2 regions of the Tepidibacillus infernus genome follow, and region 2 is predicted to be linked to the other one. Evidence: predicted binding sites of a transcription regulator. Region 2 holds the regulator's gene; the other holds the start of a gene.
What was found. The regulator NrdR, encoded in region 2, represses ribonucleotide reductase genes. The targets are predictions, from matches to a motif close to AACACNATATATNGTGTT.
Positions count from the first base shown of each region.

Region 1: the regulator NrdR is predicted to act here: its motif matches at 2,256-2,273, upstream of TEPIDINF_RS02925 (adenosylcobalamin-dependent ribonucleoside-diphosphate reductase).

Region 1 is NZ_JBLWFI010000001.1:575,366-590,484, forward strand. Features, by position in the region: gene gcvPB (aminomethyl-transferring glycine dehydrogenase subunit GcvPB) at 1-1,141, shown strand, start outside; gene dat (D-amino-acid transaminase) at 1,210-2,040, opposite strand; gene TEPIDINF_RS02925 (adenosylcobalamin-dependent ribonucleoside-diphosphate reductase) at 2,378-4,912, shown strand; gene TEPIDINF_RS02930 (carbohydrate kinase) at 5,105-6,211, shown strand; gene TEPIDINF_RS02935 (pseudouridine-5'-phosphate glycosidase) at 6,211-7,152, shown strand; gene zwf (glucose-6-phosphate dehydrogenase) at 7,408-8,904, shown strand; gene TEPIDINF_RS02945 (cyclase family protein) at 8,911-9,552, shown strand; gene TEPIDINF_RS02950 (transcription repressor NadR) at 9,596-10,162, opposite strand; gene TEPIDINF_RS02955 (Hsp20/alpha crystallin family protein) at 10,277-10,708, shown strand; gene TEPIDINF_RS02960 (hypothetical protein) at 10,753-11,100, opposite strand; gene TEPIDINF_RS02965 (cytochrome c biogenesis CcdA family protein) at 11,257-11,973, shown strand; gene TEPIDINF_RS02970 (patatin-like phospholipase family protein) at 12,060-12,983, shown strand; gene TEPIDINF_RS02975 (hypothetical protein) at 13,026-13,289, opposite strand; gene TEPIDINF_RS02980 (DUF1385 domain-containing protein) at 13,310-14,248, opposite strand; gene TEPIDINF_RS02985 (hypothetical protein) at 14,419-14,898, shown strand; gene TEPIDINF_RS02990 (YqhR family membrane protein) at 14,908-15,119, shown strand, end outside.
Region 2 is NZ_JBLWFI010000001.1:76,592-91,710, reverse strand. Features, by position in the region: gene pstC (phosphate ABC transporter permease subunit PstC) at 1-16, opposite strand, end outside; gene pstS (phosphate ABC transporter substrate-binding protein PstS) at 89-1,180, opposite strand; tRNA gene TEPIDINF_RS00525 (tRNA-Leu) at 1,633-1,721, opposite strand; tRNA gene TEPIDINF_RS00520 (tRNA-Gly) at 1,800-1,874, opposite strand; tRNA gene TEPIDINF_RS00515 (tRNA-Phe) at 1,921-1,996, opposite strand; gene TEPIDINF_RS00510 (hypothetical protein) at 2,040-2,309, opposite strand; gene TEPIDINF_RS00505 (NAD(P)/FAD-dependent oxidoreductase) at 2,596-3,735, shown strand; gene TEPIDINF_RS00500 (DUF1641 domain-containing protein) at 3,757-4,173, shown strand; tRNA gene TEPIDINF_RS00495 (tRNA-Pro) at 4,255-4,331, opposite strand; gene TEPIDINF_RS00490 (YmaF family protein) at 4,382-4,720, opposite strand; gene TEPIDINF_RS00485 (hypothetical protein) at 5,294-5,590, shown strand; tRNA gene TEPIDINF_RS00480 (tRNA-Ala) at 5,578-5,653, opposite strand; gene dnaI (primosomal protein DnaI) at 5,735-6,658, opposite strand; gene TEPIDINF_RS00470 (DnaD domain protein) at 6,678-8,114, opposite strand; gene TEPIDINF_RS00465 (IscA/HesB family protein) at 8,275-8,568, shown strand; gene nrdR (transcriptional regulator NrdR) at 8,612-9,067, opposite strand; gene TEPIDINF_RS00455 (Na+/H+ antiporter NhaC family protein) at 9,241-10,947, opposite strand; lysine riboswitch at 11,081-11,257, opposite strand; gene speD (adenosylmethionine decarboxylase) at 11,367-11,756, opposite strand; gene TEPIDINF_RS00445 (alpha/beta-type small acid-soluble spore protein) at 12,054-12,284, shown strand; gene TEPIDINF_RS00440 (glyceraldehyde-3-phosphate dehydrogenase) at 12,384-13,421, opposite strand; gene TEPIDINF_RS00435 (lytic transglycosylase domain-containing protein) at 13,651-14,268, opposite strand; gene coaE (dephospho-CoA kinase) at 14,235-14,831, opposite strand; gene ytaF (sporulation membrane protein YtaF) at 14,844-15,119, opposite strand, start outside.

The DNA.
Region 1 (15,119 bases), 500 kb from region 2:
GGAGGAAACCGTTCAAGGTGCTTTAGAACTGATGTACAACCTACAAGAGGAACTTCAGGAAATTACAGGAATGGATAAGGTGACATTACAACCTGCAGCAGGGGCTCATGGTGAATGGACAGGACTTATGCTGATCCGTGCCTACCATGAAAACCGTGGTGATCATCAACGGAATAAAGTGATAGTTCCTGACTCTGCTCATGGAACGAATCCAGCATCTGCAACAGTAGCAGGATTTGAAATCGTTACTGTAAAATCTAATCAATTTGGTAATGTAGACGTAGAAGCTTTGAAACAAGCTGTTGGTAATGAGACTGCGGCGTTAATGCTTACAAACCCAAACACCCTTGGCTTATTTGAAAAAGATATTGTGGAAATTGCTAGAATTGTACATGAAGCAGGTGGATTGCTTTATTATGATGGAGCAAATGCGAATGCGATCTTAGGCATCACACGTCCAGGGGATATGGGATTTGATGTTGTACATTTGAATCTTCATAAAACTTTCTCAACTCCCCATGGTGGTGGTGGCCCTGGTGCTGGACCAGTAGGAGTTAAAAAGATATTAGAACCATTCTTACCAAAACCGATGGTTGCAAGGGATGGGGATCGATATTATTTAGATTATAATATTCCTCAATCTATTGGTCGCGTGAAATCATATTATGGTAATTTTGGAATTCTTGTTAGGGCGTATACCTATATCCGTACAATGGGACCAGATGGACTTAAAGCAGTAGCAGAGAACGCAGTATTAAATGCAAACTATATGCTTCGAAGATTACAGGATTATTATGATGTACCATTCTCACAACATTGTAAGCATGAGTTTGTATTGTCTGGTAAGAAGCAAAAGAAACTAGGTGTTCGTACACTAGATATTGCAAAACGATTATTAGATTTTGGGTTTCATCCACCAACCATCTATTTCCCACTTATCGTGGAAGAATGTTTAATGATTGAACCAACGGAGACCGAAAGTAAAGAGACATTAGATTCTTTTATCGACGTACTCATCCAAATCGCAAAAGAAGCAGAAGTAGACCCAGAAAAGGTATTAGAAGCACCTCATACGACGGTTGTTGGCCGTTTAGATGAAGTCACAGCTGCTAGAAACCCAATCTTAAGATATACAAAATAAAAAATAATCGAAAAAAACAAAGGACCTTGTAAGATACAGGGTCCTTTGTTTATTTGTATGTCACTCTGTCAATTCAACTTGATTAATTTTTCAAATTCTTCTTGTAATGCTTTAGTAATAGATCCTGGAGAATTGGTGATCGTTTTATCGTTGATCTGGTTAATTGGCATGATTTCCATTGTTGTACTACTTACAAAGGCCTCATCAGCTTGGTAGACTTGTTTGAGATTAAATTCTTTTTCTACAAAGGGGATACCAATTTTATCAGCAATTTTTTCAATCACTAATCTTGTAATTCCTTTTAGAATAAAGTTATTAGCCGGATGTGTGAGGATTTTACCGTCCTTTACGATAAAGAAATTAGATGAACTTCCTTCAGTCACAATATTATCCCTAATTTGTACTGCTTCATAGGCCTGATGATCAACGGCATATTGTTTTGCCATAATGTTACCTAATAGGTTAAGACTTTTTATATCACAACGTAGCCAACGAATGTCTTCAATTGTGACAATTTTAATCCCTTTTTGCAATTTTTCGTAAGGTCTATTCATTTCTTTTGTATATGCAGTTAGTACCGATGTCGAATCAGTAGGAAATGCATGGTTTCTAGTCGCTACACCTCTAGTTGTCTGAAAATAAACAATACCGTTTTGAAGGTTGTTCATTTCAATTAATTGTGTTATCTTTAACTTAATTTCTTCTGAAGAGAGTGGTAAAGAAAGACTTAATTCTTTTGCGCTTCTTTCAAATCGAATTAAATGATCATCAAAACGAAATGGTTTGCCATCATAAACTCGAACCACTTCATAAATTCCATCCCCAAATTGATACCCACGATCCTCTATATCGATGTGAGCCTCCCCTCTTGTAATAAATTGATCATTCATAAGAATCATTGAAGTCACTCCAATTCTAAAAGTGTATTTTTCTATAACTAAGATGGAGCTTCAAGTTGTTAATACTCTTATTGTAACATGAACTCAGAAGAATGGGATTTAGTATTTATTGATTTTTTTAGATTTTTTTAATACCTAAGAATAAGGAAGCAAATTAAAATTAGGCCATGTTATTCATTTGATATTCTTACTTTTTAGGACTTTTGATTCCTAGAAATACTAGATATAGTGTTGTATAATGAAAAAACCTCATATATATTGATATTTCAGCAAAGAGATCATACATAATGAGATGTATAAGGAGAAATATTAGGAAAGATGGAGAGTGAAACAATCAATGGAAAATGATAAGAAAACACGCTTAGAAGGATTAAGCGAAAAAATCTTCCTGGATCGCTATGCATTAAAGGACGTCACTGATCAACAAGTAAATGTAGGGGATACTGTATTAGTTTTAACAAAAGATGATCCAAAGTTCCCACAAAAAGAAGTAGGTGAAGTCCTTTCGATTGATGGTTTGACGATTACGGTTGGTTTAAGAAGTGGACAAGTTATAGAAACCGAACAAAGCAAAATTACAAAACCATTGGAGTTAACACCTGAAAAAATGTGGGACCGTTTAGCAAAAGCGATTGCTTCTGTTGAAAAACCTAAAAAACAACAAGAATGGACAGAAAAGTTTCGCCATGTATTAGATGATTGGAAATTAGTTCCCGGTGGCAGGATCGCTGCAGGGGCTGGAGCGAGTGATGAATTAACTTTATTCAACTGTTATGTTATTCCTTCACCCAAGGATAGTCGTGGTGGAATTATGGAAACGCTAAGCCAGATGACAGAAATTATGTCACGAGGTGGTGGAGTTGGTATTAACCTATCTTCTTTAAGACCACGTCGAGCAGTTGTAAAAGGGGTGAATGGTTCATCCAGTGGAGCTGTTTCCTGGGGTGGATTGTTTAGCTATACTACTGGTTTAATTGAACAAGGTGGCTCGCGTCGTGGAGCTTTAATGCTCATGTTAAATGATTGGCATCCTGATCTATTAGAATTTATTACCGTAAAACAAGAAATGGATCTAATCACAAATGCTAACCTTTCTGTAGCTGTAAGTAACGATTTTATGAAGGCAGTAAAAGAAGATTTAGATTGGGAATTAGTTTTCCCTGATACAAGTGATCCTGAATATGATGAAGTTTGGGATGGTAATCTCCAAAAATGGAAAGAACTCGGTAAATCCGTGAAAGTATATAAAACATTAAAGGCTAGAGAAATCTGGCATACCATTATTGAGTCTGCTTGGCGATCGGCAGAACCTGGTATTGTTTTTATGGAGTACTATAATCAAATGTCTAATAGTTGGTATTTTAATCCAATCATTAGTACGAATCCTTGTGCGGAACAAGGTTTACCAGCTTGGGGTGTATGTAATCTATCTTCGATCAATTTAGCCAAATTTGTAAAAGATGGAGAAGTGGATTGGGATGCTCTCGGAGAAACTGTTGAAATCTCTGTCCGTTTCTTAGATAACGTAATTGATGCTACACCTTACCATTTTGAAGAAAATAAAAAAAATCAGTTAAATGAACGTCGTGTTGGATTAGGTAGTATGGGCTTAGCTGAAATGCTCATCAAATTAAAGATTCGTTATGGTAGTGAAGAATCCTTAGCATTCTTAGATAAACTATACAACTTTATTGCAAAACGAGCCTATCTAGCTTCAGCGGAAATTGCGGCGGAAAAGGGATCATTCCCAATGTTTGATAAAGAAAAATTCCTACAAAGTCTTTTTGTCCAACAATTTGATGACGAAGTTAAAGATGCGATCCTAGAAAAAGGGATGAGAAACGTTACTGTTCTTACTCAAGCACCTACAGGTAGTACAGGTACCATGGTTGGAACATCTACTGGGATTGAACCCTTCTTTGCTTTTGAATATGTTCGTCAAAGTCGATTAGGTTTGGACAAGCAATATGTACCGATTGCAAAAGAATGGTTAGACCAGCATCCTGGTGAAGATCTTCCTGACTATTTTGTAAGTGCAATGGAACTTTCTGCTGAAGACCATATCCGTGTACAAGCTGTTATTCAAAAATGGGTAGATTCTTCCATTAGTAAAACCGCAAATGCACCAGCAGATTTTACGGTGGAGGATACTAAGAAACTTTATGAATATGCCTTTGAATTAGGTTGTAAAGGAGTAACCATCTATCGTGATGGAAGCCGTGATGTGCAAGTACTTTCAACTGAGAAAAAGGAAGAAAAAGATGCAGTAAAACCAGAAGTTGAACAACAATTAGATCATAAACCTGAAAAAGAATATCGTCGTAGACCAAAAAAATTAACAGGTGCAACCTATAAAATGAATACGCCGTTAGGTAAAGCCTATATCACCATCAATGATGTGGAAGGTAAACCTTTTGAAGTGATTGTTAATGTAGGAAAAGCAGGTAGTGATGTCTTCGCCATGTCTGAAGCTTTGGGAAGAGTGTCAACACTATTTTTACGCTTCGGGGAAATTCCAGATGGTAATAAGGCACGTTTATTGATCAAACATCTAAAAGGCATTGGTGGTTCAGGGGCAGTTGGATTTGGACCAAATCGAGTTGAATCAATTGCTGATGCAGTAGCAAAAGCGTTAGAGATGCATATTGATGGAGAAGAATCCGACGATTCTATAGCTGCTTCATCAGAGCAACAAGTCTTAAATAGACATCTTGATCATGAAGGAATTGGTTCGTTTGATCATGACCATGATTTTACTGATGATGCAGTGCCTGATGGATTAGATTTATGCCCAACTTGTGGATCAGCTTCTTTAGTCAACGAAGAAGGCTGTAAGCATTGTATTACTTGTGGATATACCCGTTGTTCATAATAGAACATCTTCTTTTGCAGGAGAATTCACAAAAAAAATCACAGAAAGAAACGAGCTTGTAAATAATCAAGCTCGTTTTGTACTTTAATGATACCAATTATAATATTTGAATCGAAAATTGTTGCATCATAAAGGTATTTTATGCTAAGATAAAACAAAAGTTATATCATAAAACTTAAGTTTGGTGATGTGATGATCAATCAACTAACTTCAAAGGAAAAAGAAATTATTGAAATTCTGCGTAAAAATCCCTTTATAGAGCAAGAGGAAATTGCAAATCAACTTGGACTAGCAAGATCTTCTGTTGCAGGCCATCTTGCGAGGTTGAGCAAAAAAGGAATCTTGCAAAGGGGATATATTCTTAATGAGAGAATGAATGAAATTGCTGTAATTGGTGGGGCAAATGTGGATATTAAAGGAATTGCTGATGGGTCATTCAGACAAGGAAGTAGTAATCCGGGAAAAGTCTATCGTACAGCAGGTGGTGTTGCAAGGAATGTAGCAGAGAATCTTGCAAAGCTTCAGTTGTCTACATTTCTTTTTACCGTTGTTGGACGTGATGAAGAAGGGGATTGGCTATTGGATGTAACACAAAAAGCGGGTGTCAACATTCAATATATTGAACGATTAGCTAATGAGAGAACAGGGAAATACCTATCCATTCTGGATGAAAATAGGGAACAAGTTGGTTCCATCTCAGATATGCAAATTATGGAGAGAATGGACGAACTGTTTCTACAAAACCTTTATCCAAAATTGATTACAGCAAAGATCGTATTTCTAGATACGAATCTTCCTCAGTCTACATTAGTACCTCTTATTCATTGGCTCAAAGACAAGGAAACGATGATCGTTATCGACCCAGTATCTGCTAAGAAAGCCGAAAAATTAAAAGGATATTTAGAGGACTTAGATTTAATTACTCCAAATAAGGAAGAAGCAGAAATCCTAACTGGCATTACAATAAAAAGTAAAACGGATCTTAACCGAGTAGTATACGAGTTTTTTTCTCAAGGAGTAAAGCAAGTCGTAATTACTTTAGGTGCTGAAGGGGTATTTGTGGCCACACCTGAAATTCAGGAATTCCTTCCTAGTCCTAAGGTTGATGTGAAAGATACGACAGGAGCTGGCGATGCTTTTGTTTCCGGGATTATCTATGGTTTAGTAAATGATAAAGAGCTTATCGAGGCATGTAAATATGGCCATACTATGGCAGCAATCACTCTTAAACGGGAAGAAACCGTTGTCCATGATCTAAACATACACATTTTAGAACAGTTAAAAAAGGAGATTTTCTAGTGGAGACTAAAATTGATTTTTTAAAGAAACAAATACACATCAAAGAGGAAGTGAAGGATGCATTAGCTTCGGGAAGACCAGTTGTGGCATTAGAATCAACTATTATTACGCATGGAATGCCTTATCCAGCTAATGTAGAGACAGCCTTAGAAGTAGAACGGATAATTCGAGAGCAAGGTGTAATTCCAGCAACGATCGCAATTATCAATGGAGTGATCAAAGTTGGGTTAACGGAAGAAGAAATTAAGGATTTAGCAAAAGAAAAATATGTAGTGAAAGCGAGTAGGCGTGATTTACCAGTCATCCTTGCTAAAAAATTATCTGGAGCGACTACAGTAGCAGGTACGATGTTGGTGGCTAGGATGGCAGGAATTAAAGTTTTTGTCACAGGAGGGATTGGTGGAGTTCATCGTGGTGCAACTGAGACGATGGATATCTCTGCAGATCTGCAAGAACTAGCCAAAACCAATGTAGCAGTTGTTTGTGCAGGGGCAAAATCGATTCTTGATATTGGCTTAACTTTAGAATATTTAGAGACCCAAGGGGTTCCTGTTTTAGGATATCAAACAAAGCAATTCCCTGCATTTTATACCCGTGATAGTGGGTTTAATGTAGATTATCAGGTGGAAAGTGCGGAGGAAATGGCAAATATCATGAACATAAAATGGAATATGGGTTTAGATGGCGGTATTGTGATCGCTAATCCCATCCCTGCCGAACATGCACTAGATGAAAACTATATTAACCAAAAAATAAGGGATGCTTTAAAGGAAAGTGTAGAAAATAAGATTATTGGTAAAGAAATTACACCATTCCTATTATCAAAATTAGAAGAAATCACAGAGGGTAAAAGCTTAGCAGCTAATATTGAATTGGTAAAACATAATGCAAAAGTAGGAGCACTTATCGCTACTGAGTACGCAAAATTAAATAAAGCTTGAAATTTGACTTTTGTTTTTAGTTTGTTAAAATGTTAGTTGGATGAGAACCAAGGATTGTAGCTGCTTAGCAGTAAGACCTAAAACGATGCAAGGGGGGCAATATGGTTTCCTTTTTCGTTTTGGGTCTTTTGCACTTATTATATGGAAAAAATGGCTAGTTTGGTATATAAAATAGGATGTGTTTAAAAAATAAGTAAGAAGTTTTCTTTTTATTGGTAAAGAAAGGTGCTTATTATTAATTTGGAGGGTATACCGTTGAATAATAATAATGAAAATCTGTCAAATATTTTTGTCATATTCGGTGGTACTGGGGACCTAACCTATCGGAAATTAATCCCAGCTTTATATCATTTGCAATACGGAAAGATGTTACCAGAACATTTTGCAGTCGTTACGATCGGAAGACGTGGTAAAACGACCGAGGAATATAGGAACGAACTATATGAAGCAATAAAAAAATTTTCTCGTTTCCAACTAGATGAATCTGAGTGGAATACATTACGTGAACGGATTTACTATCAACAGATGGATTTTACCGATGACCAAGGATATCCCCTATTAAAAAGTTGGTTAGAAGAACTTGACCAAATACATCAAACCATGGGGAATCGGATTTATTATTTAGCTGTTGCCCCTGAATATTTTGGCCTGATTGTTGAAAAATTACATGATCATGGCATGGCTAACAATGAAGATTCATGGCAGAGAGTGATGATTGAAAAACCATTTGGAAGAGATTTGCAATCAGCAAAATATTTAAACCAAAAAATAACGTCTGTATTTAAAGAAGAACATACCTATCGGATTGATCATTATCTTGGCAAAGAAATGCTTCAAAATATCATGGTTATTCGTTTTGCTAATGCTTTATTTGAACCGATTTGGAATAATAAATACATTGACCATATCCAAATCTCTTCAAGTGAAATAGTTGGAGTGGAAAATAGAGGCGGCTATTATGAAAAAGCAGGTGCATTAAGGGATATGGTTCAAAACCATATGCTGCAGCTCCTTACATTAACAGCAATGGAACCACCCATAAGTCTTGAAACTGAAACAATCAGAGATGAGAAAGTGAAGGTTCTTCGTTCTATTCAGGAATTTACACCTGATTTGGTCGCAAAGAATGTAGTTCGGGGACAATATGGTGAGGGAATTGTTCAACAAAAAAAAGTGGTTCGTTATCGCGAGGAAGAAAGAGTTTCACCAATCTCTGAAACAGAGACATTTGTTGCATTAAAAGTAAATATCAATAATTTCAGGTGGGCAGGAGTTCCGTTTTATATTAGAACAGGAAAGAGAATGCCGGTCAAGTCGACAGAAGTGGTTGTTCAATTTAAACCGTTAGACCATATTTTATATTTTAAAGAATATGGTAATCTATTGCCTAATCTATTGGTTATTCGTATTCAACCCGAAGAAGGAGTTTTTCTACAATTTAATGCAAAGCAACCGGGTACAAAGAATATGATTATCCCCGTTAAAATGGATTTTTGCCAAAATTGCCAGATTGGTAGTAACTCTCCTGAAGCATACGAAAGATTGCTCTATGATGTGATGAGAGGAGATTCAACTCTTTTTACAAGGTGGGATGAAGTAGAATATTCTTGGAAACTTGTTGATATGATTGCTGAAGCATGGACAACGCAAAAGATAGAATTACCTAATTATGAAGCAGGTAGTTGGGGTCCAAAGGAAGCAGATGAACTTTTACATAGAGACCAACGAAAATGGTGGAATATAGGAGTGTAATGTTAAATGGAGATATATGATATTTCAATGATGATTCATCAAGAGATGCCAGTATATAAAAACAAAGAAGAGAAAAGACCGGTTCTCAAAACGATGCAGGATTTTGCTACTGGTCATGTTTTTGAGTCTCGAATACAAATGGATATGCATACAGGAACTCATGTTGATGCACCTCTTCATATGATTGAAAATGGAAATACGATAGATACCCTTGATTTAAGAAAAGTTGTCACTCCTTGCAAGGTGATTGATCTGACTGCAATAAAAGAGAAGATAACAAAAGAAGATCTTCAATCAATAAATCTCCAAAAGAATGACTTTGTTTTATTCAAAACAAAAAATTCCTACGATGATCAGTTTAACCAAGAGTTTGTTTATTTGGATCGGAGTGGTGCACAGTATTTAACTACAAAAGGAATTAAAGGTGTCGGAATCGACGCACTTGGCATAGAACGAAGCCAGCCTGGCCATGAAACGCATATAAGCTTAATGGAAGCAGGTATTGTTATTCTGGAAGGACTAAGGCTTAAAGATATTGACGAAGGTGAATATTTTCTATATGCTGCTCCCCTATTTATTAAAGGAGCAGAAGCAGCCCCAACAAGAGCAATTTTAGTTAAGATGAATTATGAGAATGTAAAGGTTTAATCCCATTTAAAAAAAGGATACAATGGTATCCTTTTTTTAATATTCAGGGGTTTACTTCACTTTCATTTTCTTTTTCAAGTAAGAATCCCGCTTTTTTTAAAGCTAGGCAAACCTCATCTAGTTGTTCAATTGTGTCTGCCTCAAGGGTGTGAAGATGGGTACCTTCTGTTAAGTCTGAAAGATAGGAAGCTTTGGAGTCTTCCATTTTTTGAATGAATTGTTTTACATCTCTCCTATTTTTTATGACAAGGGAGGCAGTCATTTCTCCATATATTGGATGTTCTATGATCACATCTCTGATAAATACACCATGATCAACAATTAGATTAAGCTCTGCCTCAGTCTGAGCAGGGGTATGATTACAAGCTATGATTCTCTTAAAGGAATGAGCTGATTCCTTTTCACGCAAATATACATAACCTTGAGCAGTTGCAATAATAGGTTCATTTTTTGCTTTTAATAAGGAAATATCTTGGACAATGACTTGTCTACTAACATTTAGTTTCTCAGCTAGTATTTGCCCCGTCAATGGTTCTTCACTTTCTTTTAGCCATTGTAAAAGAATTCTTCTTCTTTCTTCACCAGAACGCTTTCTTTCATCCACCTTAATCACCTCTAGAAAAAGCACTTTCACTCAACTCTATTATAACGTAAAAATAGACATTTCCCTAGCACTTTGCTTATTTTTCAATCATAGGATGTCATTGGAAAGGAAGTGATTGAAATGAATGAAATAGAAAAATTAATATTTGATATCGAACGGGTTTTTGCCAATCATCTGAATAAGTGGCTGAATACCAGTTCTATGATCTCAGGATTATTAGATGATTCACAGGTTAAAATAAGAGAGAAGGAAAATAAAATACATGTGTCTCTTGATATTCCTGGCCTAACAAAAGAGCATCAATTAGATCTAAATGTTCACAATGATCACCTTATCGTTCAAGGTACAATAGAAAAAATTAATGATGTAAGGTCAGATCATGGAAAAAGAATAAAAAATCATTATTCTGAGTATTTTTATAGAACCGTTCCATTACCTGCTAAAGTTACAACCAAAGGTGCTATTGCTAAATATGAAGATGGGGTATTAAAAGTAGAACTCAAAAAGATTGCAGAATTAGAAGATGGAAGAATCGATATTCTATTTAAATAAAAAGCATGGAGTAACTGCCACCATGCTTTTTTTGTTGAGTTTATTTAAGAAAAACTAAAAATTTGGCTGGTATGTTCTTTTTGGTTTCGGATCAAAACCCATTTATGATTTACTGTGATTTCATAATATTCATCAGATCCGAAACGATGGGCAAGGAAGAGGCCGGATGATTTGGGCTTAATCAGATAATATTGGCTTGTTTTATACAGATAAACGGTAATATTCAAATGTTCACGTGTGATTTTGGCATAGGACTGGTTCGTATAATCATAAATTTGGTCACCATAAGAATAACTAAATTGTTCACCTGTTGAACTATTTGTTAATGTCGTAATTTTTTTCCCAGTAATCTGTCTTGCAACAATATAGGATAAGAGAGGTTCAATGTTCAATTCAATCACCTCCAGAAATAAAAACCAATTATCTAAGATTATTCTATTATATGAATGGGATAGAGATGAGGTGTCTTGATTTCTAGTAGTTGACATCAAAATATGGTAAGCTTAAATTAAATAAATGAACCATTTCCTTAAGGAGGTTTTGTCATAGTGGATGGAGCTAGTATTAATATCTGGATTGCTTTTGGGGCAGGAATCTTATCCTTTTTATCACCTTGTGTTTTACCGTTGTATCCATCATATCTTTCTTATATTACAGGAATATCTGTAGACCAATTAAAAAATGATTTTAGTAAAAAAGAGATAAGAAACCGTGCGCTCATGCACACTTTATTTTTTGTTATAGGTTTTTCTATTATCTTTATTTCCTTAGGGTTTGGAGCAAGTTTTGTGGGCAATCTATTTTATGAATTTCAGGATATTGTGAGGAAATTAGGTGCTGTTCTCATTATTTTAATGGGATTAGTCATTACAGGTTGGGTTAAATGGAATTGGTTAATGAAGGAGAAACGATTTGAGTTAAAAAATAAACCGACTGGTTATCTTGGCTCAACGTTAATAGGAGTCAGTTTTGCAGCAGGATGGACGCCTTGTGTCGGGCCAATTTTAGCGATGATACTTACTTTAGCTGCTTCCGACCCATCACAAGGAATCATTCTACTTATTGCTTATAGTTTTGGTTTTGCCATTCCCTTTTTTATTATGGCTTTCTTTATTAGCCAAACCAGGTGGATTCTACGTTACTCCGATAAAATCATGAAAATCGGGGGAGTGATTCTGATTTTAATTGGTCTTTTACTATTTACAGATCAATTAAGTAAGATTACTGTCTATCTCACAAAGTGGTTTGGTGTCAGCTGGTTTTAAATACAAATTTTTATTTAAAGACTGATCTTGTTTTCAGTCTTTTTTTTGTTTTCTGATCATATGTAAGTAGAAAAGGGGGGATGGAGATGTTAGCTGATGCGGTGATTGAAGGTGGAGGTATAAAAGCAATCGGACTGGTTGGTGCAATCTTTGAGGCTGAGAAAAGAGGATACCAGTGGAATCGTTTGGCTGGAACTTCCGCTGGATCAATGATTGCTGCAATGCTAGCAGCTGGTTATACGGCTTCTGAATTAAAGGATGAACTGATGAATTTAGACTATAAAAAATTTATTCAAAAAAAAGGAATCGAAATCCCCTTTCTTGGAGCAGCATTTAACCTGATATTTAAACTTGGTATTCATTCTGGTGATTATATTGAACAATGGTTAAGTGAAAAATTACGAGTAAAAGGGGTAAGAGCATTTGGTGATTTAGAGAAGACATTATATATTATCGCCTCAGATATTACGAGTGGGGAAATGTTAGTTCTCCCTCAAGACTTAACTCGTTATGGTGTAGACCCTTTAACCTTTGATATTGCAAGAGCAGTAAGGATGAGCTCAAGTTTGCCATTTTACTTTCAACCTGTAAAATTTAAAGGTTTATATAACAAAAAACTGGATCATTATATTGTTGATGGTGGACTTTTAAGCAACTTTCCAGTTTGGATTTTTGATGATGATGGATCCTCAAAGTGGCCCACTTTTGGTTTTCGACTTGTTTCAGAAAAAACAGGGCAACCCAATAAGATAAATGGACCAATATCTTTAGGATATTCACTGATTAGTACAATGGTAGAAGCTCACGACACCCGCCATATTAAAGAAAAAGATTATGTTCGATCAATCTTAGTCCCAACACTTGGGGTCAATACCACAGATTTTGATCTAAATAAAGAAAAAAGGGATGAATTATTTGAGTCAGGAGTGAAAGCTGCGAAGAACTTTTTTGACCAATGGAACTATATTAGATATACATTCCAATATCGTCAATCAAAAAAGACACCCTAATCGAAAGATTAAGATGTCAATATTTATACTTTAGTGGATTTTTTATTTATCTTGATCCTTTTTTCCTGATATTACTTTAAATGGATTCTCTTTATGCTTCCGATATTTTTTTGACTTTGGAGTTGCTTTATTGGGCCTGTATCCTTGCTTATTTAGCAGCTTTTTTGGATGTTTAAGGAAATAAAAGATTAGAACAAAAATCACAATGGGAATAAGGAACCCAATAGGATTACTAACAAAGGTTTTTGCTATTCCAATGATGAAAAGAAAAACAAAAACCCAAGTAATGGCACCTAATCGCTTCATTAAACTCCCTCTTTCTATCATTACATAACTAACATTTTTTCTTTTGTATCTAATTCTCTCATTCGATTAAAAGCAGCAATCGATACTTCAATTTGATCATCTTCTGGTTCCTTTGTAGTCAATGTTTGTAACCAAATCCCTGGAAGGCCAAACCATTTAAGAACAGGAATTTCCCTTACTGAATTCGTTAAACGTAATACTTCATAGGAAACACCAATAACAAGTGGAATTAATGCAATACGTTGTATAATTCGATCCCAAATTGAATCGTAAGGAGAAATAAATTGGTTATAGAGTGAATAGATAATGACACCGATAATGACAGACAAGATAATAAAGCTACTTCCACAACGATAGTGAAAACGAGAATACTTTTTGACGTTTTCTACTGTTAGTGGGGAACCTGCTTCAAATGCATTTATTACTTTATGTTCAGCACCATGATACTGAAATAATCGTTTAATAAATGGAGTTTGCGATATCGCAATAATATAGGCGAATAATAAGACAATCTTAATTCCACCTTCAATAAGGTTATTAAAAAATTGGTTAGGAACCAAACGGCCAAATAAGAGATCGGCAAGGAATGCAGGTAAAACAGTAAATAATAATTTGCCGAAAATCAAGGAAAGGACACCAACAATGGCTACACCAAAGATCATGGTTAATTTAGAAGTGTCTTCTTTGATTTCCTCTCCAGGATTGACATCGAATCGTTCGGTAGAAAAATTTAAATGTTTAGATCCATTTGCACTCGATTGAATCAAAGCGACAATTCCCCGAAGAAAAGGAATTTTTTTTAGTTTTTTTATAATTTGGTTTTCATGATTGTTTATTTGAAAAAAATCTATACTTTGATCTTTTCTTCGAATAGCAGTCACTGTTACATTTTTACCACCAAACATAACACCCTCAACCACTGCTTGACCACCGTACATTGGACAGGTTTTATTGGACAAAAAAATCACCTCAACTATGAACATCTACGTTTGATATTTGTACCTTTTATTTTACACGATTTATTCTTTGGTACCAAGAAGTAAAAATTTTTGTACAGTATAGATTTTTCCAATCTTCAAATAATATTTCATAGATTTACTCAAATTTTTTATTAAAAGGGAGGATCGGTATGGAACTTTTTATTAAACGTTTCATTGATTTATTGGATGAGATGATACCTGTCTCAATGGTTCATACTTTAATTGAACAACCTTTAGGAGCTGTTATCCATGATAGTTATGTAAGAATTCATGCGAGAATAGACTTAGCAGATGAGGATAGTCCATATGTTGAAATAGAATTGTATCCCTATCATCCAAATCAAATGGATTGTTTATATGCTTTTACATTTCCCCAAAAAGGGATACTAGTAAATGAAAATGATTTTGTCAATAAACTTAAAGAACAAGAGAAATTAAAAATACAAAAAGTTACTTCTATTGAGGAAAATGAAGATTACTTTTATGAAGTGTTTTATGAGGAACAGATGGAGATTCCGGAAAACAATGCAAAAAAAGATGAACTTATCCATCAGATGATTCCAAAAATAAAAGATTGGTTGTATATCAGTGGATTTCATAGTACTGAACATAGTACTGAAGAGGAGTAATTTAAGTAGATGAATAATCAAGAACAGAACCAATCAACACGAGTGAGAAAGAAAAAATTTCATATGGCCATTTCGATCGGTATATCAGCCGGCATTTTATGGGGGCTTATGTCACTAGTAATGTATTATCTACAATTCACAGATGTAGGGCCATCGATCTTCGCAAAGCCATTTTTAAATCCCGATTATGATTTGAAATGGCAAGGTCATTTTATCGGTGT
Region 2 (15,119 bases):
TTTTCAAGCGATACACCCCTTACCAAGCTAAAATACACAGCAAAAAACCCTGTTATTTAGGGTTTTTTGCCATCCGTATGTCATTTTACTATTTCACTTGAACTTTGTCTAATTGTTTAACATCTAAATCTTGAATTTCTTTTGGTAATGGAGCATATTGTAACTCTTCAGCAAATTTTTGTCCTTCAGTAACAGCATATTTTAAGAAGTCGACCACTTGTTGAGTACGTTCCTTATCCATTGGGGAATTCTCATAAACCAATAACCATGTTGTTCCAACGATTGGATAACTATTTGCACCAGGTTGGTTTACTAAAGATATTTTCATATCTTCAGGCATATTTGCTACTGCTCCAGCAGCTGCGGCAGAAACTGTTTCAAGCGTTGGAGCCACAAAATTGCCATCCTTATTTTGAAGCTCGACTGCTGTCATTTTATTTTCAATAACGTAGGCTAATTCAACATAACCAATCGTACCAGGCTCATTTTGAATTTGTCCAGCTACACCCTCATTACCTTTTGCACCAATACCTTCAACTGGCCATTCGATTGATTTACCAACTAAGTTATCACCCCAAATTTCGGGTACTGCAGCATTTAGGTAGCTAGTAAAAATATAAGTTGTTCCTGATCCATCAGAACGATGTGTTACTTTAATCTCTTCATCTGGTAAGTTTACACCTGGATTAATATCGGTGATTTTTTTATCATTCCATTTTGTAATTTTTCCTGTGTAAATTTCTCCTAATACTTGTGGAGTTAATTTTAATTTATCTACACCTTCTAAATTATAAGTAACGGCAACCCCACCCAATGTTACTGGAATGTGAAGCACATTTCCACCTGCTTGATTGATCTCGTCTTCTTTCATAGGCGCGTCAGATGCAGCAAAATCTACTGTTTTCTTTATCAATTGCTGAATTCCGCCACCACTACCAATTGATTGATAGTTTACTTTAACACCTTTAGCATTTGCATAATCTGGAATCATTCTTTGTAATAATGGGTTAACGAAAGAGGAACCAGCTCCGTTTAATAGTATATCTTTACCCGCAGCATCTCCACCTTGCTGTGTTTGTTCTCCGCCTTGTTGATTTGGTTGATTTTGAGCAGCACATGCTCCTAAAGTAAAGACAATCACTAATGCTAGGAAGAGTAAGCCTAATTTTTTAAAGTTCACTTTCAAAAGCCCCCTTGAATTTTTTGATTTGTTTTCCTTACAAGTTTGAGTATACTTTGTCCATATCAAGCTAGCGTTAATGAATTGTTAAGGAATTGTAAATTTTGATCTGTTTTTTTATTTTTTCCGTTTTTATTATGATTCATCCATACTCATATGAGTTATCTCTGCTTTAAGAAGAAAAGAATATTAGGAAGACATTGATGACAGAAAAAAATGAGCGATAGCAAGCGCTATCCCTTTTTCATATATAATGTGAGGTCAAATCTATGTCAAATGTTTATTTTAACGACACATTGTTGATAAATTATTAAACAAATGTAAAATTAAGTTAAATAAAAAAGTAGCTATCAAAAGCTACTATTTTATTTGCAATATGAAATTCATCTGATAATGATGTCATTCAACGTCGTACTCGAAAATTAATATAGTGCACTCTCTGAGTATATTAATGGTGCCGAGGACCGGACTTGAACCGGTACGGTAGTCACCTACCGCAGGATTTTAAGTCCTGTGCGTCTGCCAATTCCGCCACCCCGGCACGTTAATGGAGTACCCTAAAGGGCACAACTATATTCGCTTGCTAGAAGTAAAATCGACGTAGCTGCGCTCAAATATATGGAGCGGACGACGAGATTCGAACTCGCGACCCTCGCCTTGGCAAGGCGATGCTCTACCACTGAGCCACGTCCGCAAATAAACATTAACTTTAAATAGTTGTCCACTTTTCATTTAAAAAATGGTGGTTCGGGACGGAATCGAACCGCCGACACGAGGATTTTCAGTCCTCTGCTCTACCGACTGAGCTACCGAACCTCTTTTGAGACATCAATTATCATACCATTAAAACGAATAAATGTCAATTTAATCTTTTTTTTGACTTCATATATTCAAACGTATTCTTGCCTGTAGAATATAAACCCACTGCAATGACTCCATCATTTATTCCCTGTCTGATTGATTCGATAATTTGATGGTCTGCAAATAATAATGCATTCCCTATATTTAGCAAAACGATAAGCAATAGTGTAGTCCATGCTCTTAGCTTTTTAGGAATATGGATATAATCACTTAGAAATGGGGTTAAAGACATGGCTAAAGCTATAATAATACCCATTTCAATCATCATTCTTCCCCCCTTCAGAAAACTAAAAAGATAGCTAATATATTATATGAAAATAATGTATTTTTTCTTATGTGATCACCCATCTATTTATTTTTTTTCTCTCGCTCAGAAAAGAATGATTACTTATTAGTATTTATTAAAAAAATCATTGGAAAAATAATCGAGACTTGTATAAAATATGAGTTAGAGACATACCGCCTAAGGTATCTTTGTTCCATGTTCAATATTGAACAAAGTTTGGCCTAGGCAATTCTCTTTATAGAACCAAAGTTAAGGGAGGGTAAAAAAAATGGCTAAAAACATTGTAATTCTTGGTGGTGGAACCGGTGGAACCATGGTTGCTAACCACTTGGCAAAAGGATTAAATCACGAAATTAAAAATGGTGAAGTTAAACTTACCATGATTACAGCAGAAGAGGATCATATCTATCAACCAGGTTATCTCTTCATTGCTTTTGGTTTGCAAAATCCTGAGCATTATGTAAAAAAACAGAAGGCTTTAGTACATCCAAATGTAAACCTTGTCATCGCTGATGCAACATTGATCGACAAAGATAAAAAAGTAATCAAAACAAACAAAGGTGACTTCACTTATGATTATTTAGTCATCGGTACAGGTGCAATTCCTCGTTTCGACTTAATTCCTGGCTTACCTGAAGCTGGTGATGACTTCTATACAATGGAGGGTGCTCTTAAACTAAGAGAAAAAATCACAAACTTCCAAGGTGGTAAGATCGTTATTACACTTGGCCAACCTCATAAATGCCCAGTTGCACCTATTGAATTGTATTTAATGTTACATGAATTCTTTGAAAAGAAAGGTATTCGAGAAAAGGTTGAGCTCGTTTATACCTATCCGCTTGAGGAAGTTCATCAGGCAGTTAAGGTTGCTAAATGGTTAAAACCTGAACTTGAAAAACGTAATATCCGTTATGTTACTCAATTCGTGCCTGCAAAAGTAGATCCAGAGAAAAAGGTTCTTACTTCCAAGGACGGAAAAGAAGAATCCTTTGATCTGTTAATTTCAATTCCACCTCATCGCGGAGCAAAAGTTATCTTCGATTCTAAACTTGGTAATGAAATGGGCTTTATTCCGACTAATCAATACACTTTAAAATCTGAAGTAGATCCTTCTATTTATGTAGTTGGAGACGCAACTGCAATCCAAATTAGTAAAGCTGGTTCTACAGCTCACTATGAGTCTGAATATGTTGCTAAAAATATTGAGCAAGAACTTCATGGTCAAACACCTACTCACTTCTATGATGGAAAAGTTTTCTGTTTTATCGAAGCAGGTCTAGAAGAAGGAACTTACATTAATATGGATTATAAAAATCCTCCAAATCCAGTTCCACCATCTGCTATGATCCATTGGTTTAAACATGCATTTAACGAAATGTATTGGATGACAGCTCGAGGACTATTATAGAAAGGAAAAGGGGTGTAAAAAATGAGTGTGACAATGGAAGAATGTAAGAATACGTTAGAATTAACTGAACAAGAATTAAATACCTTAAAAGAATTAGTACAAACAATTAATACCATGAAAGAGCAAAATGTATTAAAAGATTTATTAGATTTAGCTCACTTCATTTCCGGTGCAACAAGAGCATTTAACACAGGGGCAGTAATTAAAATGGCTAATATCGCCGGGACAGCAGTAGAAACTGGAGATAGAGTACTAGCTGATTTAGGTGGCATGGAAACGATTAATAAAGTGCTAGATGCCGTTGAACAGGCAAAAGAAGATATAAAACATGATACCTCTAAAGTTGGCTTTGGCTCATTGTTAAAGCTAATGAAAGATCCAGGTGTTCAAAATGGATTAAAGTTTATGCTTGCTGTTACAAAAAATTTATCTAAGTAATTCTAACCTATAAACGACAAAGAAGGCCTTACTTAGTATGATTTAAAGTAGGTCTTCTTCTTTTTTTATGAAAGCTCATAGTGGTCGGGATGACAGGATTTGAACCTGCGACCCCCACGTCCCGAACGTGGTGCTCTACCAAGCTGAGCCACATCCCGATCAATTGTGTACTATATATTTTAAAAATGTTAAACACAATTTGTCAAGGTTAAAGATCGCCAGGCGCCGGTTGATCTACACCTCTAATACGATGCTTGTGTCCGACATTTTTTGTTGTATAGAAATCATAGTAATGAACATGCCTTCCACTGCCCACTGGAATGGCTGGACTAGAGTATGCTTCGTAATAATGTGTATGACCATTTTCAAACAAAACGTAACCTTCGACAGAATGGATATGTCCCCCATCACTAGTTAGTATTGGTGGTGAAGTAATATCTAGGCATTGATGAACATGATCTAATTCGATTGAAGTATAATCCACAGAACCATGGGTATGGTTTGGCACAAGACCTGGATAAGCATCATCTTTTCCTATTTTCTTCATTATTATCATCTCTCCTTTGTAGGTGTAAATCTCACAATACAAATACTATGTAAATGTCTAGCATTTGATTGTACTATAGCCTATTAAGGAGTATATGTTTTGTAATATTTAAGTATGGTGGAGCATAACACACCTAGAAATTAAAGAGCTGGTTTTTATGAAAAAAAATAAATAGTACGGATATCTTATTTTTACTATTATTCATGACTACACTAAATGATATTGATTTTACGAATTGGTTAGATTACGTTGCTGTTGAGAGTTTCGCTGTTTGGATTGGAATGATGATCTACAAATTGAAGTTAATGAGGAGGAAAAAAAGAAGGAATTAGAGGAGTTACGTAAAAAAACCGCCCTTATGATGATTAGGGGGCGGACATTTTCTTTTTGAGGAACAACAGCAATCATCCTTATAACTACAATAACTAAAACAGACAATAGGTTTTGTTTCAAACTTTGTTATTCTTTATTGCTTTATATGCTATAATTGTTAAAAATAAAATATTACAGTATTTGAGGAGAGCTTAAAATTGGATAATGAATAATCAAAGATTAAATAGCATAGAGAATGAAATGAAAAATATGAAATCAGAGATACAAGATATCAAATCCAACATGAACACCCAATTTGATACACTTGAAACAAAAGCATCTTATTTACAATCAGATGTTACAGATATTAAGGCCACTGTTCAACGTATCGAAGAAAGCAATCCAGAAAACGTTCATGCAATGCTTCAGACGATTAATAACAAGTTGGATCAGCGTGATGCAGACATCCAAGTTCTGAATAAACGAGTTTTTAATTATCGAAGGTTTAGATCTAAAAGCGAATTTTCTGTTATTGGTTTTATTGATGGTGGAGCATAGGGGGCTCGAACCCCTGACCTCTACACTGCCAGTGTAGCGCTCTCCCAGCTGAGCTAATGCCCCATTCTTAAGACAAAAATTATTATAGCATCCTCTTCATTTACATTCAACACTTTCAAACCTAAAAAATTCGCATCAAAGGGGTCATTCCAACATTCTTCTGTTAGGTCCATCGACAAAGTAAGGCACTGTATAATGCCGAATTCTTTCCATAATTCTTTTGGCCTTTAAGCTTTCCACTCCACCTTTATTTGAATACGCCAGATGCTCTTCTAAATCATCATAATTTAAATTAGAGGAATATAAGATAGGCAACCCTTTTACTACCCTAGCTTGTAAGATGGCTCCTAGTATTTCGTCTCTTTCCCATTGAGAAATCGTTTCTGCTCCAATATCGTCTAAGATTAGAACCTCAACCTCTTGTAAAAGCTTCATTTTTTCATTTAAGGTTTGGTCTTGGATAGAACTTTTCATTTCTCTAAAAAAATCAGGTACATAGATCATTAAAGTGGAAATTTTATTTTCTGCTAATTTCTTCGCAGTCGCTGCCAACATGTGACTTTTTCCAACTCCGAGCGGACCATATAAATAGATTCCTTTTCGTTTTTGACCAGATTGATAAAGGTCAATAAATTTTAATAATCCCATAAGGGCTTCTTTACGTCCTAACGTTTGATCAATCTCTTTAAAAGAAGCCTTCAAAACTTCCTTTGGAATATATTGGCTCTTAAATAATTGATTTTTATATTCCTCTTCTTCTTGGTTAAGTAACTTTTGGCATTTTGTTAATATACTTTGAATTTGGCCATATTCAAATTTTAAAGTCGTATAATGCCCTTTTAATAAATTTGGACAATTATCAATTCCAATGCAGAGGGAACAATTCTTTTTATCCTCGATATATTGATAAAGTTGATTTAATGAAGGAAGAATCATCTCTTTAGAGAGTTCGTTTGTTTGAAAAAGTGACTGTAATTCTGGATGTTGTTCAAAATAACGAACCCATTTTTGCTTATTAACGCTTAAGTTGGGTATTAATTCACCTATGATTTGACTTAAAGGATCCATTTTATCATCTTTCCCCTCATTAAATTTCTCCTAATTTCCTTAACAATTGATTGATTTCATCCTGACTTTCTTTATCTATAGAGTCAGTTGTATTCTCTTTCTGATGATACTTTTCTTCTTGCTGTAAAATATAATCTGGTATCTTCTCTTTCTTTCCCGACTTTGTGGAAGTAAAAGCTTTCTTGGCTGCATTCTTTGAACCTTTTTTTACCTCTTTCCATTCTTTATACAATTGATGCTCCTTCTTGGCCACATTTTGCGCTTCATTTACGGTTTTGATTTTTAGACGTTTCCAATGCCCCGCGATCTTTTCCGTTAAATTCTTAGGAAGTTTATATTCATTAGTCAACATAATATATTCTATTAATACATTTACTACTCCTGATGGCAATTGATAATCAATTAACAGTCCTTCAATTAAGTTTAAATCTGCTTCTGCTATCTTTCCACCACCTTGATATTGTTTCATTAGTTCTATAGGAGTTAAATGTTCTAATTCCCATTGATGTTGCTCTGCTTTACTAAGATTGTGGGCTGATTTCTGTTTTTTTTCATCAACCAGCTGTTCTTTTTGAACAATGACAACTTCCTTTTCAGCAAATTGAACTCGCTCTTTTACCCTTTTTCTGAGTGACTGCTTATCAATTTTTCCAGTTGAATCATAAATGGTATGATCCTTTAATAGATTGATCATGTCAGTTTCAGATAATTGATAAAGGAAAGCTAATTCATGTAAAAGTTTTTCTAAATCTGAATCGATGATTTTTTCTAAGGGATAGATGGAACTACCCATTCCTTTTATAAAATCAATATCAAGATATTTTTTCTTAATATCTAGTTTAGGTGATTGTTTTTTCTCTTCCTGATATTCGAGCGGTTGAATCAATTGCTCTATTTCAGAACCTGGTTTTATCTTGAATTCAGAGGCTAAAACAGTATCAAAAACTTCATCAAATGACTTGGTTATTTTCTCAGCAAATATGTAGTACCCATGGTTCCAATTTAAGTTTGGTGTCAACTTAGATTTTAAGGTTTGAAAAGCTGACTTCCCTAATCGATTTAACAACAATAGGCTTAAAACGTCACTCTGAAAAAATTGGATAGGATGTAATGGTGGAAATAGGGTATATTCAAAGATATGTTCATTTTTTTCAACGTGTTTATACTTTATAGTTTCTAAAAGACCAACAGCCTCCAAAACTTTTCTCGCTTTAATAATCGTTGGAAAGGAAAGCTGAAGTTGTGTCATTAAACCTCTATGCAGATTTGGTATTGAAACACCTGCCTGTCCTAAAGGAAGGTGATAAATGAAGGTTAAATATAAACTTAGAGCCTCTGTGCCAATAATGGGTTGATATAACTCAATCATGTAAGAAAATTGGGTAGTTTCGATTGAATTAGGTAATCTTATAATATAAGAATCCTGTGGTGTAATTTCATTGAAGATGTAAGACATTCTAAATCAACCCCTTTTATAAAAAGCTTATCTTTATTATACCATCACTCTAACTTAACAAAAACAACACTTGTTTCTCCAAACCAATCCATATATAATACCTTTATGGGTATTTAACTCACAACTAGATGCTTAAACATTGAGAAGGGGAGGTAATGATATGGTTTCCGTAACACCAAGTGCAAAGGATAAGCTTGAAGAGTTACTGAAAGAGAAACAAAGTAGCGCAGCAATCCGTGTATATATTGCTGGTTTTGGCTGAGGCGGTCCATCCTTGGGATTGGCTCTGGATGAGCCAAATGAAGAAGATAAAGTTTTCGAATATGAGAACTTTAAAGTGGTCGTCAATGCTAAAGAGCTTGAAAATATAGGCGATGTTGAAGTAGATTTTCGTGATTCCCGCTGGGGAAGTGGCTTTACTGTTAGATCTACTTTTGGTTCAACTTGCTCATAATATCACATTATTTAAATCCCCTCCGAATTGGAGGGGATTCTCTTCATCCTTTTCGCAGTAACTCAGAAATCTCTTGAATAAATACATTAATATCTTTAAACTGGCGATAGACTGAGGCAAAACGAACATAGGAAATTTCATCAATCTGATATAGTTTTTCCATCACCATTTCACCAATGACTCTGCTGTCAACTTCTGATTTCAAATCATTTCTTAATTCTCTTTCAATATCTGCCACCATATTTTCTAACGTTTCTAATGGCACTGGTCTTTTTTCACATGCTCGAATAAGCCCTCTTAGCACTTTTTCTCTACTAAATTCTTCACGACTTCCATCTTTTTTAATGACTAAAATGGGTGTTTCTTCTACTTCTTCATAGGTATTAAACCTTCTATTACATGAATCGCATTCTCTTCTTCTTCGTATGGATTTTCCATCATTGATCGGTCGAGAGTCTAATACTCTTGTTCCATTATAATTGCAGTAAGGACATCTCAATATTTCTCACCCCAATTTTTTCTCCCACATCTATGTGCGCTTAAGGTTGTACAAGTTATTATAAGTTTCCCTTAATTTCTTTAAAAGGTCAAGGGGAAATCCTTCCTATATTTCACCGTAAAAATGATTACTCCCACTTTTAAAAGTGGGAGTAAGGAAATTTGTCGACTATATTAATTTTCAACTGGTTTTCCTGCAAAGCGAACTAACAAGATAACACCAAGGATACCGATTGGAAGTGTAAACCAAACTGATAGTCCTAATCCGACAGGTAAATAACCTAAGAAAATAGTTAAAATAGCTATTGGAATCGCATAATCTAATTGGGTTCTTACATGATCTAAATGGTCACTACCTGCTCCCATCGAAGATAGAATCGTTGTATCTGAGATAGGAGAAACATGGTCGCCAAAAATTGCACCTGTTAATACTGCTCCTGCGCTCATGATAATAAAATTAGGGTCTGAAGATAATGCAGCTGCCAATGGAATAGTTAATGGCATTAAGATACCCATCGTACCATAAGAAGTACCAGTTGCAAATGAAATAATTGCTCCAAAAATAAAGATAATCGCTGGTAAAGCAAATGCTGGTAGGGTATCAGATAATAGACCAACAAGATATTTTGCTGTACCTAATTCTTTCATTGTACTACTTAAGGACCACGCTAATAGTAAAATAACCCCAGTGATCAAAAGAGACTTCATTCCGTTAATCCATGTTTCAATCGCTTCCGAAACGGTAAAGATCTTCTTACTAATACCCATGATCATGGCCACAATACTTGCAAAAAGAGCAGCCTGGAATAATACTACACTTGCATCAGATGATCCAAAAGTCTCACGAATGGCTGCAAAGGATAATGGACTAGATTGAATCAGTTGTTTTACAGCCTCATCCTCTCCACCCATGATCGCCATGTACCCATTGTAGTAAAAGCCACCAAAGGATAGAATCATTAAAAGCCCGATGGGAATAATTGCATTCCATATATTTAATTGGATACCCTCTTTTGGCTGAACATCTTTATCATCAGTTGCCATTGGTTTTGCTGTATCCGCTAATACTTTTCCTGTTGTTCTTGCTCGACGTTCTGCCTGATACATCGAGCCAAATTCTCTCATAAATAATGCCGTAGCTACAACAAAGACTAATAATAAAATATTATAAAATCGAAAAGGGATTGTATCCATAAAGACACCATAAGCATTGACATCTTGCCCAATTGAAGAATATGCATCTTTAATTAACCCTACTTCATAGCCAATCCAAGTAGAAACTAATGCAATACCCGCTATTGGCGCTGCAGTGGCATCAATAATAAATGAAAGCTTTTCTCTTGACACTCGTAATTTATCTGTAACAGGACGCATAATCGGTCCAACAATGAGTGAATTCGCATAGTCATCAAAAAAGACCAGTATGCCTAAAAGCCAAGTAATCACTTGTGAACTTCTTGGGGATTTTGCTTTTTTTGCTAACGATTCAGCTACCGCTCTTGCCCCACCCATCTTTGTAACTAAGGCGATTAGCCCACCAATTGCTAAAACTTGAAGGATAATTCCAGCATTCCAAGGGTCTGCTAAAGATGTCAAAATATATTGTACAACCTGAAGCAATCCCTGAAATAAGGCACCTAAAACATTATACGATGTAAGTTGTAACAAAAATGCTCCTGAAAAGACGCCGATAAATAGCGACAACACAACATTTTTTGTAATAAAAGCTAATATGATTGCAATCAATGGCGGGATTAATGTCCAAAAACCAAACTGTTTTGCATGTTCTGCGGCTTGATCGATTTCTTCTGCAAAAGCAGGCAAATGTTGAGATAATATGATGAATAAAGTAAATAAAAACACAGATATTTTGTTTCTCACTCTCTTTGCATCTCCTTTATCTATTTTAAATATGTTCGAACAAAAGCATATGATAAACAAAAAACCTTGAAGCTATATATGCCTCAAGGTTTATTATGCCCAAATAAATAAGTAATTCATAAAAAAACACTTGTTGGCAGATAGCTCTCCACAAAATACATTTTGTGACAGTTCTACATATATTTTACGCAGAACCAGCATATAACTCTTTGGGCTAAAGTTATACACTTCGGCGGTTCTTCCTTTCAGATTACCCAAAGCCCTATTGAAGATAATCTTACTCTTAAGTAACCGCACCTCTATACTTACCAGTTCATATTCGCTTATTATAATTTTTGTTCGACTTTTATATATTACTAAGTTAATGCTATTATGTCAACAGTAAAAAAAGAAGGATCAGATCCTTCTTTTTGGATAGCTTATTTGCTATACGTTTCAATTTTTGTTGGTTCAATCACGACTGGCCCAACACCACGTGGAACTTGTACAGATTCACGAGTTGTTGCTTCAAGTTGCTTCGTAATGTAATTTGCAGCAACATTTGGGTCAATTCGATCACCACAAGTATATACATCAATACTTGCATAAGAATGCTCAGGAAAACTGTGAATCGTTAGATGGGATTCTGAAATAATGACAACTCCACTAACCCCCATCGGTGCAAACTTATGAAAGGCAACTTCACGAATTTCTGCGCCAGCTTCAAGTGCTGCATCAACCATCGTTTTTTCAATAAATTTTAAATCATTTAATTTTTCAACATTACAACCCCATAATTCTGCAATTACATGACGTCCCATAGTATCCATAACGTCATCCCCCTTTTTACAATAATTCCATGCCCTCTCAAGCATGCGGGACCTACGTCATCTACCACGGGGGAAAGTTAGTCCGATGAGGTCCTAACCCTTTGAGTAGATACTGGTTCCTTAGTTATTTAAAAAGTAAATTGAATTTCACGAATTTCAGTATACTGGTTTTATCCCCTTTTTGCAAGAGAATTTTTATTTTTATTTTCATCTGCTGACACTGGAATCACTTACCTGTATTGAAACATTTGATTCTACATACAATACGATTACCAACCGATAAGGAGGTGAACAACAATGGCAGCAGGGCAAGAGCGCAGTAGCAATCAATTAGTAGTTCCTCAAGCAGGTCAAGCTTTAGACCAATTAAAATTTGAGATTGCTAATGAATTAGGAGTTCAAATTCCTCAAGACGGTTACATGGGATTCATCGCTTCCCGTGATAACGGTGCAATCGGAGGTAACATTACTCGTCGTTTAGTTCAAATCGCTGAACAACAACTTGCAGGACAAACTGTAACTAGATAATTAAATAAGATGCTCTGAAGTATTTGGAGATATGCTTCAGAAAAAAATTAACAGCACTGATAAACTCAGTGCTGTTATAGTATCTTATGCATTTCAAATTTATGCGGTTAAAACTTTATTTTTTTGTTTTTGTTTTTCTTTATCATGAAGATATTTAGCCAAATCAACTACCCGACATGAATAAGCCCATTCATTATCATACCAAGCCATTACTTTGATTTGATTTTCTCCAATGACCATTGTCGATAAGCTATCTACAATCGATGAATGATCGTTTCCTATAAAATCAGAAGATACTAGGGGTTCTTCACAGTATTGAAGGATGCCGTTTAATTCCTGCAAGCTTGCTTTCTTCAGAACCTCATTCACCATTTCAACTGTCACTTTTTTTTCAACTTGAACAACAAGATCTACGATTGATACATCAGGAGTGGGTACTCTGAGAGCGACTCCATTCAACTTTCCTTTTAATTCGGGAAGAACAAGAGACACTGCTTTTGCAGCTCCAGTTGAAGTTGGAATAATCGATTGCCCCGCTGCTCTAGCTCTTCTTAAATCTTTATGCATATTATCAAGGACTCGCTGATCATTGGTATAGGAATGAACTGTAGTCATCATTCCTGATTCAATTTTAAAATGTTGATGTAAAACCTTTGCAATAGGTGCTAAACAATTAGTAGTACAGGAAGCATTGGAAACAATATGGTGTTGCTCAGGATCATATTGATCATGATTAACTCCCATGACAATCGTAATGTCTTCTCCTTTTGCCGGCGCAGTGATAATCACCTTCTTCGCCCCAGCAGAAAGATGTTTACTCGCACTTTCCTTGTCTCTAAATTTTCCGGTAGATTCGATAACCACATCTATATTTAGATTTTTCCATGGTAAGAATTCAGGATTACGTTCAGATACGATCATAGTTTCTTTATCATTTACAAGAATCGTTTGTCCATTCACCTTTATATTTGCATTTATTTTCCCATGTACTGTATCGTATTTTAACAGATGAGCCAAAGTTTCAGGAGGGTAACTTGCATTAATTGCAACAATTTCAATCTCTGGATTTTCCATTGCCCTTCTAAAAACCATACGCCCAATACGACCAAATCCATTAATCGCTAATCTTAATGGCATATTTCTACTCTCTCCTTCACATTATAACATACTAATTTATCTTATTTACTATAATAAGTATAACATATTTAAAAAAAATAGCACTAAAATTGTTCTGTTTCAAAAAAAAAAAAAAAAGACTCAATAAAGAGCCTTCTTATAAAAAGGAGTTTGTATATTCCATAAGCAGCGACTTTTGGGAGTCCTCACAACGGAGCACGATGGAATATACAAATTTATTTATAAAATACTATATATCAAATTCAGACGAATAAATCCATTGATAGCGTTCATAAAAATGGAGAACCCTTTGTATGTAATGCCTTGTTTCTCCGAATGGAATTTGATCAATGGTTCCAGCATTCCCATCCCATATCCCATCTTCAATCCACTTTTTTACATTACCAGGCCCAGCATTATATGCAGCCATCGTATAAATTTCGTTGCCTTGAAATTGTTGATGGATATTTGCTAAATACCAACTTCCCAATGCGATATTCACCTCAGGCCTTGATAAATAATCAAGTGATTGTGGTGGGAAATTGCCTTTTTCAATAATCCATTTTGCTGTTTCAGGCATGATTTGCATCAATCCAATTGCACCTTTTTTAGAAATTTTTTTTTCATCAAATCGAGTTTCAACTTGTATGATAGACAAAATTAAGTAGGGATCAATGTCAAATTGGCGAGAATATTTGTAGATGATATCATTATATTTGATTGGATACATGAGTTGCCAAAGCCATTTTGAATTTAAACTTAAAAAAACTAAAAATAAAAGAAAAAAAATAAGAGCCGTTTTTTTGGTAAATGGTTTATTTGCCATCCTTCTTTTTAATCCAACTTTCCATACCATTTTTTTATACATTCAACAACCTGCAATTCTGTGTTGGATATGCCCAAACTATTGTCAATAACGATATCTGCCATTTCTTTTTTCAAATTCAAGTCCAGTTGCGCTCTTATTTTTGATAATGCTTCTTCTTTGGTGATCCGGTCTCGTTCCATGAGCCGACTTAACTGAATTTTTGGGTCAACATAAACAACAACAATCAAATCAAACAGTCGCTCTCTTTTTGATTCAAATAATAATGGAATGTCCACGATGACGTGATCGTATTTCGTTTGTAACTCTTTTGCTCGTTTAACGAGAGAAGCAAAGATAATGGGATGTGTGATCTCATTAAGTATTTCCCGTTTTTGAGAATCATTAAAAATAATCTTCCCTAATTTTTTTCGGTCAATCGTTTGATCTGGTAATAAGATTTCCGAGCCAAAATGATCAATAATCATTTGCCATGCTTCTTCACCAGGTTTTACAATTTCCCTTGCAATCTGGTCTACATCAATTACAGGTATTCCGTACTTTGCAAATAATTTGGATACTGTACTTTTCCCACTACCAATGCCTCCCGTTAACCCAATAAGCATCAAATCACTCCATTAAAAGATTTTAATAATCCCCATCATGATCAAAATAAGTCCAGGTAGAATTGTAAATCTTTTTAACCATTCTACATCAGAAAACAATAATCCTACCTTCATCCCTACTAATATAAAAAGCCCACTCATTCCTGCAATCATCGTAGCTGTCTTTAATGGTTCGAAACCAATTAAAGCTGCTCCTAATCCTGCACCAAATGCATCTAAGGATAAAGCTATTCCTAAAAAAGCTGCCTCCATTGTCGAAATAACCCCTGAACGGTCGATATCTGCTTT